3 regions of the Janthinobacterium sp. SUN120 genome follow, and region 1 is predicted to be linked to each of the others. Evidence: predicted binding sites of a transcription regulator. Region 1 holds the regulator's gene; each other region holds the start of a gene.
What was found. The regulator FNR, encoded in region 1, switches genes on or off when oxygen is low (the NO sensors DNR and NnrR bind a similar motif). The targets are predictions, from matches to a motif close to TTGATNNNNATCAA.
Positions count from the first base shown of each region.

Region 2: the regulator FNR is predicted to act here: its motif matches at 1,591-1,604, upstream of O0879_RS09940 (OmpW family outer membrane protein).
Region 3: the regulator FNR is predicted to act here: its motif matches at 2,770-2,783, upstream of paaA (1,2-phenylacetyl-CoA epoxidase subunit PaaA).

Region 1 covers NZ_JAPUBW010000004.1:365,165-370,410, forward strand. The annotation lists gene O0879_RS22235 (response regulator) at 1-2,690, opposite strand, end outside; gene fnr (fumarate/nitrate reduction transcriptional regulator Fnr) at 2,940-3,698, shown strand; gene O0879_RS22245 (FixH family protein) at 3,823-4,347, opposite strand; gene ccoG (cytochrome c oxidase accessory protein CcoG) at 4,450-5,246, opposite strand, start outside.
Region 2 covers NZ_JAPUBW010000002.1:67,977-73,222, reverse strand. The annotation lists gene fur (ferric iron uptake transcriptional regulator) at 1-382, opposite strand, end outside; gene O0879_RS09945 (LysR family transcriptional regulator) at 623-1,519, shown strand; gene O0879_RS09940 (OmpW family outer membrane protein) at 1,666-2,280, shown strand; gene O0879_RS09935 (MetQ/NlpA family ABC transporter substrate-binding protein) at 2,373-3,200, opposite strand; gene O0879_RS09930 (methionine ABC transporter permease) at 3,233-3,907, opposite strand; gene O0879_RS09925 (methionine ABC transporter ATP-binding protein) at 3,900-4,709, opposite strand; gene O0879_RS09920 (energy transducer TonB) at 4,895-5,246, opposite strand, start outside.
Region 3 covers NZ_JAPUBW010000002.1:1,456,019-1,461,264, reverse strand. The annotation lists gene O0879_RS16260 (M14-type cytosolic carboxypeptidase) at 38-1,162, opposite strand; gene O0879_RS16255 (hypothetical protein) at 1,304-1,558, shown strand; gene paaX (phenylacetic acid degradation operon negative regulatory protein PaaX) at 1,671-2,600, opposite strand; gene paaA (1,2-phenylacetyl-CoA epoxidase subunit PaaA) at 2,868-3,857, shown strand; gene paaB (1,2-phenylacetyl-CoA epoxidase subunit PaaB) at 3,884-4,168, shown strand; gene paaC (1,2-phenylacetyl-CoA epoxidase subunit PaaC) at 4,183-4,935, shown strand; gene paaD (1,2-phenylacetyl-CoA epoxidase subunit PaaD) at 4,935-5,246, shown strand, end outside.

The DNA.
Region 1 (5,246 bases):
TGTACTTGCGGGCGCTTGGGCAGGTGGCGCAGGATGACTTCCATCATCTCTTCCACCACCACGGGCTTGGCGATGAAATCGCTGATGCCGGCCGTCATGCAGCGCTCGCGCTCGGACGCCAGCACGCCGGCCGTCATGGCGATCACGGGCAGGTGCAAGCGCAGTTCCGTGCGGATGATGTGGGTGGCGCTGAAACCGTCCATGACGGGCATCTGCATGTCCATCAGCACGATGTCGTAGCGCAGCGCTTCCGTGCGCAGCCGTTCCACGGCTTGCAAGCCGTCGCCCACCACGTCCAGGGTGGCGCCCATGTGTTCGAGGATGCCGCGCGCCACGGCCTGGTTCAAATGATTGTCTTCCACCAGCAGGAAATGCACGCCGGCCAGTTCCGTGCCCAGCGGCTGGTGCAGCATGCGTTGCTCGCCGCCGTCGTCCTTGGCGATCAGCGCCTGGTGCAGGGCGTCGAACAGGCTCGATCCCGTGATCGGCTTCATCAGCACGACGTCGGCCTCGGCCGCGCTGGAGATTTCTTCCAGGTGGTTGCGGGCGAAGGCGTTGACCATCACCACGATGGGCTGGCGCTGGCCGCTGGCCGCCTGGCGGATGGCCTTGGCCGTGGCCAGACCGTCCATGACGGGCATGTGCCAGTCGGCCAGCACCACGTCGTACGGTTGCTGCTGCGCCAGGCGTTCGCGGTACAGCTCGATGGCGGCAAAGCCGGAGTCCACTTCGTCGGCCAGCCAGCCCCACGCCTCGATCAGCTTGACGATCAGTTCGCGCGTGGTGCGGTTGTCGTCGGCCACCAGCAGGCGCAGCTGGCCCAGCGCCGGCGTGCGCCGCGTTTCGGCCGGCTGCGCCAGCATTTCGAAGGGCACGCTGAACCAGAAGCGGCTGCCCTTGCCTTCGCTGCTGGCGACGGCGATGTCGCCGCCCATCATGTGGATCAGCTGCTTGCTGATGGCCAGGCCCAGGCCCGTGCCGCCGAAGCGCCGCGTGATGCTCTGGTCGCCCTGGGAAAATGCGGCAAACAGCTGCTGTTGCTGCAGTTCCGTCATGCCGATGCCCGTGTCGCGCACTTCGAAGCGCAGCCAGGCGCGGCCGTTTTCGTTCTCGGCCAGGCTGACGGCCACCACCACTTCGCCGCTCTCCGTGAACTTGATGGCGTTGCCGGCCAGGTTGACGAGGATTTGCTGCAGGCGCTGGGCGTCGCCCACGAGGCGCCGCGGCACGTCGGGCTCGACGGCGATGGCCAGTTCCAGCTCCTTTTCGCCCGCATTCATCGTCATCGTCGTGGCCAGGGTATTCATGACTTCATCGAGGTCGAATTCGACGGGCGACAACTCCATGCGCCGCGCCTCGATCTTCGAATAGTCGAGCACGTCATTGAGGATGCCCAGCAGCGACTGGCCCGCCACTCTGACCATGGTCAGATACTTGCGTTGTTCCGTGTCGAGCCTGGTATTGCCCAGCAAATACACCATGCCCAGTACGGCATTGAGGGGCGTGCGGATTTCATGGCTCATGTTGGCCACGAAATCGCTCTTCGCGCGGTTGGCCGCCTCGGCCCGGTCGCGTTCCTGTTCCAGCTCCGCCGCGCGCGATTCGAGTTCCTGCTGCAGGCGGTCGCGTTCGCTCATCAGGCCGTTGAACGCTTCCGTCAGTTCGCCGATCTCGTCGCGCTGCTGCACCGGCACGGGCGTGAAGCGGCTGCCGCTGGTGCGCAGGGCTTGCAGGGTGTCGCGCAGGCGCACCAGCGGCGACAGCAGGCGCACGGTGACCCAGCCCAGAACAAAGGCGGCCAGCAGCGAGGCGAGGATGCTCCACAGCACCAATCGGTACAGCACGCCATCGAACGGTTCGAAGGCATCCTCGACGGGGAGCGAGGCGGCCAGCAGCCAGTTCACGGATTTCAGGCGCTTGAAGCTGTTGACGGCCGTGATGCCGCGGCTGTTGGTGCTGACCATGCTGCCTTCGCCATCTTCCTTCAGCAACTGGGTCGTCGTCAGGTTGGCGTTCGGCTTGCGCGGTTGCAGCAAGCGGCTGGTATCGGGGTGCAGCACGTAGCGCGGCACGGCGCCGCGCGTGAGAATGAAGTAATAGCCGTTCTTGCCGATCTTTTCCGAGCGCAGGCGCCCCAGCAGATTGTCCTTGTACAGGCGCAGCACGCCGATCACTACGCCGGCCACCTGGCCATCGGCGGCCAGCACGGGCGCCACCATCTGCACGATGGGCATGCCGCTCGACTTGCCCAGCATCGGTTCGGTGATCATGGGCTGGCGCGTGCGCAGGACGGTCTGGAAATACTCGCGCTCGGCGACGTTGATGCCGGCGCGCCCCGCCACTTCCGGCATGTCGGCCACGACGGCGCCATGCGCGTCGAGCACCAGCACGTCATCGAACAGCACCAGCATCGAGCGGCGCGAATAGTATTCGCGCAATTGGGCGGGCCGGGCGATCAATTCCGGCGGCTGCTGTCGGGCCGTCAGGGTGACGATCTGCAGCAGCATGCCCAGCTTGTCGTCGAGCTCGGCAGCGGTGCGGGTGATCAGGGACGATTGCTGGCTCAGCAGTACTCGGGTGAAGTCGTCGCGCATGTGCTGCACCTGGATCATGGTGACCAGCGCGATCATGGCGATCGAGGTCAGGCTGGTGGCCAGCGCGACTTTTGCTTTAATGCCGAGAGGCTTCATGATTTCCTTTTCAGTACCGGGCGGCACAGGCGGCAGATAATGCTGTCAGGAATTTTCCTATCAATGCCCCAGCTTGGCAAGCGCCGCCGCGCAAATTGCCCGCCCCGTACGGGCTTTTGACGATGTTGCCATATAATTAAAGGCTGGACGTCGTTTATTCGCCGAATTTACGGTGAAATTGGTATACGGCAACCCTGTATGCGGCTGTATGCAGTAAACTTGTTGTTGCATTTTCTAAAAGGTACCGACATGACTGAAGCGCTACTCACTCCAACCTTGCCCACCGTGAACGTGGAGGCGTTGCGTGCGCGATGCTCGACCTGCAGCATGCATCAATTGTGCCTGCCGATGGGCCTCGATGTGGGCGACATGGACAGGCTGGACCAGATCATCGGCCGCCGCCGCAAGATTGTGCGCGGCGCCTCGCTGTTCCGTATCGGCGACTCGTTCCAGAACCTGTATGCGATCCGCCTGGGGCATTTCAAGACGTACCAGATCAATCCGGGCGGCGAAGAGCAGGTGACGGGCTTCCAGATGGCGGGCGAACTGCTGGGCATGGACGCCATCAGCGCCGACCGCCACCACTGTAATGCGGTGGCGCTGGAAGACAGCGAAGTGTGTGAAATCCCGTTTTCCAGCCTGGAACAATTGCTGGGCAATATGCCGACCCTGCTGCGCCATTTCCACCGCATGATGAGCCAGGAAATCACGCGCGAGCAAAGCGTCATGCTGTTGCTGGGCAATATGCAGGCGACGCAGCGCTTTGCCGCCTTCATCGTCAACCTGGCGTCGCGCTATGAAGCGCGCGGCTATTCGGGCAGCAATTTCCAGCTGCGCATGTCGCGCGAGGAAATCGGCAACTACCTGGGCCTGACCATCGAGAGCGTCAGCCGCCTGCTGTCGAAGTTCAAGAAGGAAGGCTGGCTGCGCGTCTCGAACCGGGAAATTGAAATCCTGCAGCCGGCGAAACTGAAGGCGATTACGGCCGGCACGGACACCTGCAAATAACAGCACCGTCAAAACCTGCTGCGCGTCGCGCTTTGCGGCCTGCGATGCTCGCTGTGCTATAGCACAGCTGCGCTTCTCAACCACAAATCACTGCCGCTCGCTACGGTTTTCCCAGCGCTGTACGTTATAGCTCTTCATCCGCATGCAGCGCGATGCTGCGCTGCAGGGGCCAGGTCCAGATGCCGGACAGGCGCCACTCGCGTTTGTCGTTTTCCACCAGCACTTGCCAGCGGCTGCGCTCGAGCATCGGCAGCGCCACGGAAAAATTGCCGGCCGCATCGGGTTGCACCAGCACCTTGATATCCTTTTCCGGCAGGGTCGCATGCGCCAGGTGCAGCTGCAAAGGCGCCTGATAGGCCTTGCCGAAGCTGTGCACGGAACCGGTCAGGCGCGCTTGCGCCACGTCATACGACAGGCGCGTATCCATCGCCAGGTCGCTGGCGATCGTGTCGCGCTTCAAATCCTGGTTGATCGCCTTGCCCTGCTTGTAATAATCGCCCACCACCAGCGCATCGGGCTGCGTAAACGCGATATAGCCCATGAAGCTGCCGACGACCACGGACAGGCCGGGGCCGATCATCAGCAGCCATGGCCAGCGATGCTTGTACCACGGTGCAACGGGTGCTTGCAGTTTCAGACTGTCGGACATGGTGTTTCTCCTGTGTAATCAGCCAGTCCCCGCATGGGGACCGGCCTTCCTGCAACTTCGTGGCGGCGGCGAGGGCACCCGGTCCCCGTCCGCCTTTCCTTGTTAACGTGGCACGATGAATACCGCGCTTTCACGCACATGCAGCGATGGGTCGTCCAGCGATTGCAATTCGATCGCAATCTTGTTCGAGCCCTTCTCTCCCACGCCGTGCGGCACGCGCAGGCGGATCGGCCAACCCAGCGTTTCCGTCGGCTGCAAGGTCACTTCTTCGCGCGTCAGCAAGGTCAGGCCCGGCAAGCCGGAAGCGCTGATTTTGAAATGCTGGCTTTGCTCCGACGTGTTCATGATCTGCAGGCGGTAGACGTTTTCGATCATGCCGTCTTCCACTTCGCGTCCCATGGAACCGCGGTCGCGGATCACGTCCATTTTCAGGGGCGTGCGCAGGGCCAGCGAAGTACACACGGCGATGATGATCAGGGCCAGGATGGAAGTGTAGATCAAGACGCGCGGGCGCATGGCGCGCTGGCGTATCTGCTTCGAATTGAAGTTGTTTTCCATCGCATGGTCGGTACTGTAGCGTACCAGTCCCCGTGGCCGGTCGACCTTGTCCATCACGCTGTTGCAGGCATCGACGCAAGCGGCGCAACCGATGCATTCATACTGCAGGCCGTTACGGATATCGATGCCGGTCGGACACACCTGCACGCACAGGGTACAGTCGATGCAATCGCCCAGCTTGTCGTTGTTGCCGGCCTTCTTGCTCATGGCGCCACGTGGTTCGCCGCGCTTGGCATCGTAGGTGATGATCAGGGTATCCTGGTCGAACATGGCGCTCTGGAAGCGCGCGTAGGGGCACATGTATTTGCACACTTGCTCGCGCAGCCAGCCCGCGTTGCCGT
Region 2 (5,246 bases), on a different contig from region 1:
GCGACAGCGCGTGCTCGTGCAGCACGAAGCCCCGCTCGGCGGCGATCTCGTTCTGGCGCAGTTCGATGCCTTCGTCGACGAATTCATCGACCTTGCCGCAACCCGTGCAGACCAGGTGGTCGTGGTGCTGCCCTTCGTTCAGTTCGAAGACGGCGTGGCCCGACTCGAAATGCCGGCGAAACAAAATGCCCGCTTCGGCAAACTGCATCAGCACGCGGTAGATGGTGGCCAGGCCCACGTCGATCTTTTCAGCCAGCAAGAGTTTGTAGACATCGTCCGCACTCAGGTGCTTGATCGTGCCTTCTTGAAACAGCTGCAGAATCCGCAAGCGGGGGATGGTCACTTTCAAGCCCGATTCACGCAGTTCCCTCAATATATCCATGTCTCCCATTCCTTTTTGTAGTCGCCCGAGCGAGGTATTGCATTATATCGCAAATGATAATCATTACTATTCTCATGTGTGTGCTGTAAATAGTATGCCGCGCGGGCGGGCGGCAATCCAGTGACATCGGCGCAAGTGGCGCTTGCGTGGCGGGCAACTGATGCCAGCAGTATTGGTTGCTGATAAAAAGTGGCGGTCGAATCGCTATACTGTGCAGCAAGGAATAACAATGGAGGGAGCATGGACCGATTTGATGCGATGCGCATCTTTACGCGCATCGTCGAACTGCGCAGTTTTACGCAGGCGGCGCATGACCTCGACTATCCGAAGGCCACCGTCACGCATGCGATCAAGCAACTGGAAGCGCGGCTGCGCGTGCGCCTGCTGCAGCGGACCACGCGGCAAGTGATGCCCACGCCCGATGGCGACGCGTATTACCAGCGTTGCGTGCGCCTGCTGGCGGACCTGGAAGAAACGGAAGCCGTGTTCAGTTCGGCGGTGCAGCAACCGGCCGGCAAGCTGCGCATCGACTTGCACGCGACCCTGGCCATGCACTTCGTCATGCCCGTGCTGGACCGGTTCTGCGCCCGCTATCCGCTGATCGAACTGGAAATCGGCATGGGCGACCGCCTCGTCGACCTGGTGCGCGAAGGCGTCGATTGCGTGCTGCGCGTGGGCGAACTGGGCGACTCGTCGATGGTGGCGCGCCGCGTGGCGCTGCTGGAACAGGTGACGTGCGCCAGCCCCGCCTATCTGGCCGTGCATGGCACGCCGGAGCATCTGGCGCAGTTGGATGGCCACCGCGCCGTCAATTTCTTTTCCGCCCAGACGGGCAAGGTCTGGCCCTTCGATTTCAAGGTGGAAGGCCAGCGCCGCAGCGTGGCCTTGCCGGGCACCGTGTCCGTCAACAATGCGGACGCATATCACGCCTGCTGCCGCGCGGGCATGGGCTTGATCCAGGCGCCCCGCTATCACCTGGAGCGGGCGCTGGCGGCTGGCGAACTGGTGGAAGTGCTGCGGGACTGGCGGCCCGATCCGCTGCCCGTGTCCGTGCTGTATCCCCACCACCGGCAATTGTCGCCGCGCGTGCGCGTCTTTGCCGACTGGGTCGCCAGCCTGTTTGCCGACGTGCATTGATGCGCTGCAATACGGCAATTTTTGACTTGGGCAAAGGAAAAAATCCCTCTGGTGATGCCATATAGCACTATTTGATGTGGATCAAAGTTTTTGTTGCACTGCACTCTTAGACTTCGCAGCGTTACTTAACGACAGAGGAAAACATAATGAAAACGTCCGCAACTGCAGCAGCAATCGTCCTGGCCGCCATCGGCGCATTCGCCGGCAACGCCATGGCACAGGAAAGCCCATGGCTGGTCCGTGCGCGCGCCGTGCATATCGATCCGGCCGATAAATCTACTCCTGTTGGTGGCTTCGGCGCATCGGACCGCTTGACGGTCAGCAGCAAGACGATTCCTGAAATCGATATTTCGTATTTTTTCACCCCGAATATCGCTGCCGAGCTGATCCTGACCTACCCGCAAAAGCATGACGTCAAGCTCGATGGCGGCCAAGTCGGCACCTTCAAGCACCTGCCGCCGACCCTGTCGCTGCAATACCACTTCATGCCTGAAAAACAGTTCAGCCCTTACGTGGGTGCCGGCGTGAACTACACGAATATCTCGGGTGTCAAACTGCCCGGCCTGCGCCTGGAACACGACAGCTGGGGCTTCGCGCTGCAAGCCGGTGTCGACTACAAACTGGACAAGAACTGGTCCTTGAACTTCGACATCAAGAAAGTGCAGATCCGCAGCGACGTACTGACCGCTGCTGGCGGCAAGGTCAGCGAAGTCAAGATTGATCCTATCCTGATCGGCGTAGGCGTCGGTTACCGCTTCTAAGCAGTGATGGCGCCCGGGTGGCGCGTAGAATAAAAAAAGACGGCCAGGTGTGAACCTGGCCGTCTTTTTGTGTGCAGCGCCTTGCTTTCACCTTATTTTTTCAGCGTCTTTTCCAGCGCCAGCTGGTAATCCGTCTTTTCGTAGCCGGCCAAATACTTGTTCGTCGCGTCGAGGAAGGCGCGCGAGCGGTAGGCCGCTTCCAGGTCCTTGACCCATGGCTTGGCCTTGTCGGCCGTGCGGATGGCGACCAGGTTGATGTAGCTGTCCGAAATCTTTTCCACGCTCAGGGCAGAGGTCAGCTTCATACCGGCGGCCAGGGCGAAGTTACCGTTGACGAAAGCGTAGTCGGCGTCGGCCAGCGAACGTGGCAGCTGTGCCGCTTCCAGGGGCACCAGTTTCAGCTTCTTCGGGTTTTCCAGCACGTCGCGCTCGGACGCGCGCAGCGGGTCGACGTTCGGTTTCAGCTTGATCCAGCCCATCTTGGCCAGCATCACCAGCGCGCGCGCCTGGTTGGTCGGGTCGTTCGGCATGGTGATGGTGGCGCCGTTCTTGACTTCCGCCAGCGTTTTCTGCTTGCCGCCGTACAGGCCGATCGGCATGGTCGGCACGGTGATCAATGAGCTCAGTGGCAGCTTGTTATCGGTGGCGAACTTGGTCAGGTAGACGATGTGCTGGAACACGTTGGCGTCCAGCGAGCCTTCGGCCAGCGCGTAGTTCGGCTGCACGTAGTCGTTGAATTCCACGATCTTGACCTTGTAGCCCTGTTTTTCCAGGATAGGCTTGATGCCCAGCTTCAGCTGGTCCGAATACGGGCCGGAGCTGGTGCCGATGACGAGTTCTTTCGGGTCCTTGGCGTGGGCGGCGGTGGCGAAGGCCAGGCTGGCAGCGGCCAGGAGCAGGTTGCGGCGAATGTGGTTCATGCTTTTCCTTGTACTGAAATACTGAATATGAATTAACGTTTGTCGAGGCGCTTGGCGATGCGCGTGCCGGCGAACTGGATGGTTTGCACCAGCACGATCAGGATGGCCACGGTGGCGACCATGATGTCCGTCTCGAAGCGGTAGTAGCCGTAGCGGATGGCCAGGTCGCCGATGCCGCCGCCGCCCACCACGCCGGCCACGGCCGAATACGACAGGAAGCTGATCGACAGCACGGTCAGGGCCAGCACCAGGCCGGAGCGCGCTTCCACCAGCAGCACGCGGAAGATGATCTGCATTTCCGACGCGCCCATGGCGTGCGCCGCCTCGATCACGCCGCGCGGCACTTCGCGCAGGTTCTGTTCCACCAGGCGCGCCAGGTAGGGAATGGCGGCGAACGACAGGGGCACGCTGGCCGCCAGCGGGCCGATCGAAGTGCCCGCGATGACGCGCGTAAACGGCGTCAGGGCGACCAGCAGGATGATGAAGGGGAAGCTGCGCACGGTATTGACCAGCCAGCCGAGGATCGTCGACAGCGGACGGTTTTCCAGCGACTGGCCTTCCGAGACGAGGAACAGCAAGATGCCCAGCGGGCCGCCGATCAGGATGGCGGCCGTCAGGCCGATGCCCAGCATGGTCATGGTCTGGCCCAGCGCCACCCAGATTTCCGGCAGCAGGTTGATGACGTTATTGATCGATTCTTCAAACATGTGTTGCATCCTTCCATGCGGTGGCTTCAAACGCCTCGGTGCCGTAATAAGCCAGCTCGCGTCCCAGCGCCGTCTTGCGCGGGGTGGCCGTGTCGCTCAGGTCGAATTGTTCGGCGATGGCGCCGCTTTCCACGACGGCGACCCGGTTGCAGATGGCGCCCAGCACCGACAGCTCATGGCTGACGATGACGATGGTCACGCCCAGGCGCGCATTGATGTCGCGCAAGGTATCGAGCAAGGCGCGCGTCGTTTCCGCGTCCAGCGCGGACGTCGGCTCGTCGCACAGCAGCACGTCGGGGTGGCTGGCCAGGGCGCGGGCAATCGCCACGCGCTGTTTCTGCCCGCCCGACAATTGCGCCGGATAGCTGTGCAGCTTGTCAGACAGGCCCACCAGCGCCAGGCATTCCTCGACGCGGGCGGCGATGTGCTCGCCCTTGGTGGTGCCATGGATTTTCAGGGGGAAGGCGACGTTGTCGAACACGCTGGCGTTTTGCAGCAGATTGAATTGCTGGAAAATCATGCCGATATTCTGGCGCGCGTCGCGCAGTTCGCCCTTGCTCAAGCTGGTCAATTCGCGCCCGGCGACCGTGATGCTGCCGCTGTCGGGACGCTCGAGCAGGTTAATCAGGCGCAGCAAGGTCGATTTGCCGGCGCCGCTCTTGCCGATCAGGCCGAAAATATCACCGGGATAGACTTCCAGCGTGACCGATTTGACCGCGTGGAATTGTTCGCCCTTGGGCAGCGCGAAGGTCTTGTTTGCGCCATCGATGCGAATCACCGGCGTACGGTGTGGTGTGGTCATGCAGTGTTTCCTTTTTTATTGGACCGTGACAGGCGCGCTTGCAGGGGCCAAATCGCCCAGCCTGTTACGTCGGTTGCGTAGTATACCTCCGATCGTGTTATTACTCCTACGACAGAATCTTGCTTTGAATATGCAAATAATGTCTATATGGGTGTTTGGCGAGAGTAAAAGCGGTTTTTACGCGATCAGCCGATGGAAAATTCGACGGGAATCGATAATTCCAGCGGCTCCGGCCGTTCCTTTGGAATGCGCGGCAGTGGCGCTGCCCGTTGCAAAGTGTCGAGCGCGGCCTGATCCAGCGCAGCGGAACCGGAACTGCGCTCGATGGCGGCCGCCAGCACCTGCCCGTCGCGGTCGATGCGGCAGCGCAGGTATACCACGCCCTGTTCCTGCTTCGCGCGCGACGCCGTCGGATAGCGGCGGAAGCGCTCCATGCGCGCCAAAACCTTGCCTTCCCAGCTCGATACGCCGCTGCGCAGCTCCTGTGGCGCGGGCGGCAGGGCGGGCGAGGGAGGCGCCGCCGCGACAGACGCCGTG
Region 3 (5,246 bases), on a different contig from region 1:
GTCACGTCATGCGTGGCGGGCCAGTTTCATGCGCGGCTCAGGCGCGCAAGGTGGACAGGATAGGCTGCAGCACGGCCGCGCCCAGGGCGGCGCTGCGGGCGCCGCTCCAGCCTGTTTGCGGGTCGGGATCGTTGGCATTGTCCTTGAACGGCAATTCCAGGGTCAGCGACAGGCAGCCGAAGGCGTGGGTGATGTGGGGCGAACCCATGGTCAGTACTTCCGGCGTGAACGGGCCGTCTTCGTAGCCGTGCTCATCCTGGAAGTCGGGGCTGGCCACCTTGAAGTCGGCGATGAAGCGGTCTTGCTCGGCCTTCTGTGCTGGCGTGAAATTTTCCAGCGCATCGCTGCCGGCCACGAAGACGTACGGCAAACCTTCGTCGCCATGCACGTCGAGGAACAGGTCGCAGCCGATTTCATGCATTTTCTGTTTCACCAGGAACACTTCCGGGCTGCGCTCCATCGTCGGCGTCATCCATTCACGGTTCAGGTTGGCGCCGGCCGCGTTGGTGCGCAGGTTGCCATGCACGGAACCGTCCGGGTTCATGTTCGGCACCACGTAGAAGACGGCGTCTTGCAGGCACTGGCGGGCAAATGGATTGGCCTGGTCCAGCAAGGCTTCGAGCATGCCTTCGACAAACCATTCGGCCATCGTTTCACCGGGATGCTGGCGCGCGATGACCCAGACTTTCTTTTCGGCATCGGCGTCGCCGACCACCAGCAGATTCATGTCGCGGCCTTCCACGGTGCTGCCCAGGTCGATCAAGCGCACCAGCGGCGATGCTTGCGCGCTGTCGATCAGGGCCAGGTGGCGGTCCCATGGGTACGGCTCGAAGTAGGCGTAGTACACGCTTTCCTCTTCCGGCGTGTGTTCGATGGTCATCACCGTGCCGTCAAAGCTGGTCGGCACGCGGAACCAGGTTTCGCGGTCGTAGCTGGCCACGGCCTGGTAATCTTTCCAGCCGTCCGGGTAGGCCGACTTGCCTGCGTTCATGAAGCGGATCGTGCACGCCTCGCCTTGCGCGCCTTGCAGGCGGAAGTAAAACCACTGCGTGATGTCGGCGTGGGAATCCTTGCGGATGTTCAGCTCGATGGATTGGGCATCGTCGGCGCGCAGCACCTCGATCGCGCCGGCGTCGAATTGCTGGCTGATTTTAATGGTCATGTGTGTTCCTGATAAAAACGTATGGGTTTTGCATCGTGTGCAATGGCGCGATGATACCTGTTTTGCGGTGGACTTTGTGCTGGCGCAAACGATGACGGACGCGCTTTGCTAACGTGATAGCTCCGACACGGGGAGGCCATCATGGATGACAACGGCAAACACATACGCGAACTGGAAAAGAAAATCAGCGCCCTCAGCGACGCCCTGGCGCACCTGGGCAAGGGCACGACCTTGCAGGAATTGCTGCGCATCATACGTTTCCCCGGCTATACGACGCCGGCCGAATTTACCTTCAACCTCGCCATCCTCGACACCATGCTGGTGCAAACCAATGCGCTGGAAAAGCTGGGGCAGGATTTATTAGCAGGGGCGAAACAGGTGGTAGCAAAACAGTGAGCGCAGGCTCGGACGTATTCCTGAGCGCCTGAAAAAGGACCAGGGCCTGCCGCAGGGCCGCAGGCAGTACGAATGGATGCCCAGGCCCTGCAACGCCGCCATGGACGTGTTGTCAGGTGTTCAGGCCGCCGAAACGTTCGTAGAACCACGGTTCCACATCGGGCGCCTGCGCATCTTCGCGCCGCAAAGTGGTCAGGATATGTTCCTCGGCCGCCGCGTACGTGATGCGGTACAGGTCGCGGGCCAGCGCATACGCCTGCGTGCCGGGCCACGGTTCGGGCAGCAGTTCGACGGGCAGTTGCGGGTCGTGCAATTGCACGCGGCGGTAGGCGTGCGTCAGCAACGAGCGGATGACGAACGCTTGCTCCGCATCGAACACGGGCGCTTCTTGCAGCAAGGTCAGCAGGGGCTGGAAGCTGGCGATGAATTTCTGGTAGCCGGCCATGACTTCCGACAAGTCCCAGCAGTCGCCCACCATGTCGCGCAGGGGGCGCGTGCTGACGCCCGGCAATTCCGTGGTGTGGCAGACATACAGCTTGCCCTGCACTTCATTGCGTACGAGGATATCTTCCAGCGCCTCCGTATTGCTGGCAGGATGGCCAAAGATGCCAGGCGAGATCAAGCCATAGCCAGCCCACAATAATTCCTTGCGCAGCGCACCCCGCTCGGCGGCGCCGATGCTGCCGGCCGGCCCGATCACCAGGGTCCAGCTGCCATCCCAGTGCACGACCAGCGGCGCATAGATGCGGCGATAGGCGCGCTCGAAGCGGGCCAGCGCCTCCGGGCGTATCGTATAGGCGCTGCGGCGGCCGTCGCGCTGCGAGCTGAGCCAGCCTTCCTGCGCCAGGCGGAACACGCTGGTGCGCAATAAACGGTCATTCACGCCAAACGGCGCCAGCAGTTCGATCAGGCTGCCCAGCCAGATGGCGCCGCCGCGCGGCACGATGGCGTCGCCAAAGATGGTCATCACCAGGGACTTCGAGCGCGGTGGGTCGCTTTCCAGGAAATCGGCTATCCATGCCGTGCAGCGAGTGTTCTTCATGTGGTTCCGGTCTGGCCGTGTTGCGGTCGGTTCAATAAAAGCAGCAGTTTACTTGGCTGCGCGGGTAGCGCGGCAATAATTTGCCGGAAGCGCTGGTGGCGCTTCGCAGTGTTTTCTCATAAGCAATATCATACGCACAAAAAAGTTGCACAAGATACGAATTTTTAAAATGATTCATATCAAGTGTATGCAAATCGTTTTTTGTATCGTATTATCTGTTCATCGCACCGCGTTGCTGCGCAAAATCAAAGACATGGGAGACAGATCATGTACGCACAAATGGTTGAAACCGGCCTCAAGAACGTCCGTTCCCTCGACGACATGGGGCAAGAAGAGCGCGCTTTCCAGGCACGCATCGACGAAGGCATCAAGATCGAGGCCAAGGACTGGATGCCGGACGCTTACCGCAAGACCCTGATCCGCCAGATTTCGCAGCACGCACACTCGGAAATCGTCGGCCAATTGCCTGAGGGCAACTGGGTCACGCGCGCGCCCACCCTGAAACGCAAGTCCATCCTGCTGGCGAAGATCCAGGATGAAGCAGGCCACGGCCTGTACCTGTATAGCGCCGCGGAAACCTTGGGCGTGTCGCGCGATGACTTGCTGGCCGCCTTGCATTCGGGCAAAGCCAAGTATTCCAGCATCTTTAACTATCCCACCCTGTCGTGGGCCGACATGGGCGCCATCGGCTGGCTGGTCGACGGCTCCGCCATCATCAACCAGATTCCCCTGTGCCGCTGCTCGTACGGCCCGTATGCGCGCGCCATGATCCGCGTCTGCAAGGAAGAATCGTTCCATGCGCGCCAGGGCTACGACATCATGATGTCGCTGTGCAAGGGTACGCCCGCGCAGAAAGCCATGGCGCAGGATGCCTTGAACCGCTGGTGGTGGCCGTCGCTGATGATGTTCGGCCCGTCCGACGCCGCTTCCGTCAACAGCGCCCAGTCGGCGCAATGGCGCATCAAGCTGTTCTCGAACGACGAATTGCGCCAGCGCATGGTCGACCAGACCGTGCCGCAAATCGAATACCTGGGCCTGACCGTACCCGATCCCGACCTGAAGTTCAATGCGGAAACGGGCCACTATGAATTCGGCGAGATCGACTGGTCCGAGTTCAACAATGTCTTGAAGGGCAATGGCCCGTGCAACCGCGAACGCCTGCAAACGCGCGTGAAAGCGTATGAAGACGGCGAATGGTTCCGCGATGCCTTGGTCGCCTACGCCGACAAGCAAGCCGCTAGCAAAGCGGCAGCCTGAAAACATCTATAAAAGGGGATAGCAACATGAGCAAAGAATGGCCTTTGTGGGAAGTTTTCATCCGCAGCCAGCACGGCTTGGCGCACAAGCATGTGGGCAGCCTGCACGCTTCCGACGCCACCATGGCGGTCAACCATGCGCGCGACGTCTACACGCGCCGCAATGAAGGCGTGAGCATCTGGGTGGTGCGCGCGGCCGATATCGTCGCCAGCAGCCCCGGCGACAAGGGCGCCCTGTTCGAGCCATCGAACAGCAAGGTGTACCGCCATCCCACCTTCTTCCCGATGCCGGAAGAAGTCAAGAATCTGTGATGGGAGCGCCTGCAATGGATGACAAGGTCAATTACCTTCTGCGCCTGGGCGACAACGCCCTGATCCTCAGTCAGCAGCTGTCGCAGCTGTGCGGCAAGGGTCCCGCGCTGGAAGAGGACATGGCGCTGACCAACGTGGCGCTGGACCTGCTGGGCCAGACGCGTTTGTGGTTCAGCTATGCGGCCGAGCTGGAAAACGCGGGCCGCGACGAGGACGACATCGCCTTCCTGCGCGATGCCCACGATTTCAAGAATTGTCTGCTGGTCGAGCAGCCGAACGGCAATTACGCCGACACGATGATGCGCCAGTTCTTCTTCGACAGCTGGCACTATTTCCAGCTGCTGGAACTGACGAAATCGACGGATGCGCGCATCGTCGAGGTGGCGCAAAAGTCGATCAAGGAAGTCACGTACCACTTGCGCCGCAGCGGCGATCTTGTTGTGCGCCTCGGCGACGGCACGGCGGACAGCCACGCGAAAACGCAGGCCGCCGCCGACAAGCTGTGGATGTACACGGGCGAAATGTTCAAGTACGACGCCGTCGACCAGGCCATGGTCGCCGCCGGCATCGCACCGCCATCCGACATCCTGCGCCAGGCTTTCCTGGAACACGTGGCCGAGATCTTCGCGGAAGCGACTTTGAGCGTGCCGGCGCCCGACGCCTGGATGCAAAAAGGCGGCAAGCAGGGCACGCACACGGAACACCTGGGCTTTATTCTGGCCGAGATGCAGTTCCTGCAGCGCGCCTATCCTGGGGCGGAGTGGTAATGAACACGGCCGCGGCAGCGCTGGACGCCGCCCAGGTCTGGGCCTGGTTGGGCGACGTGCCGGACCCGGAAATCCCCGTCATTTCGGTGGTGGACCTGGGCATCGTGCGCGCCGTCGAAGTCACCGGCGGCGACGCCTGTACCGTGACGATCACGCCCACGTATTCGGGCTGCCCTGCCATGCAGGTGATCGCCGACGCCGTCACGGATGCCTTGCGCAGCCATGGCGTGGACAAGGTGACGCTGGTGAACCAGCTGGCGCCCGCCTGGACGACGGACTGGATGAGCGAGAGGGGCAAGGCCAAGCTGAAA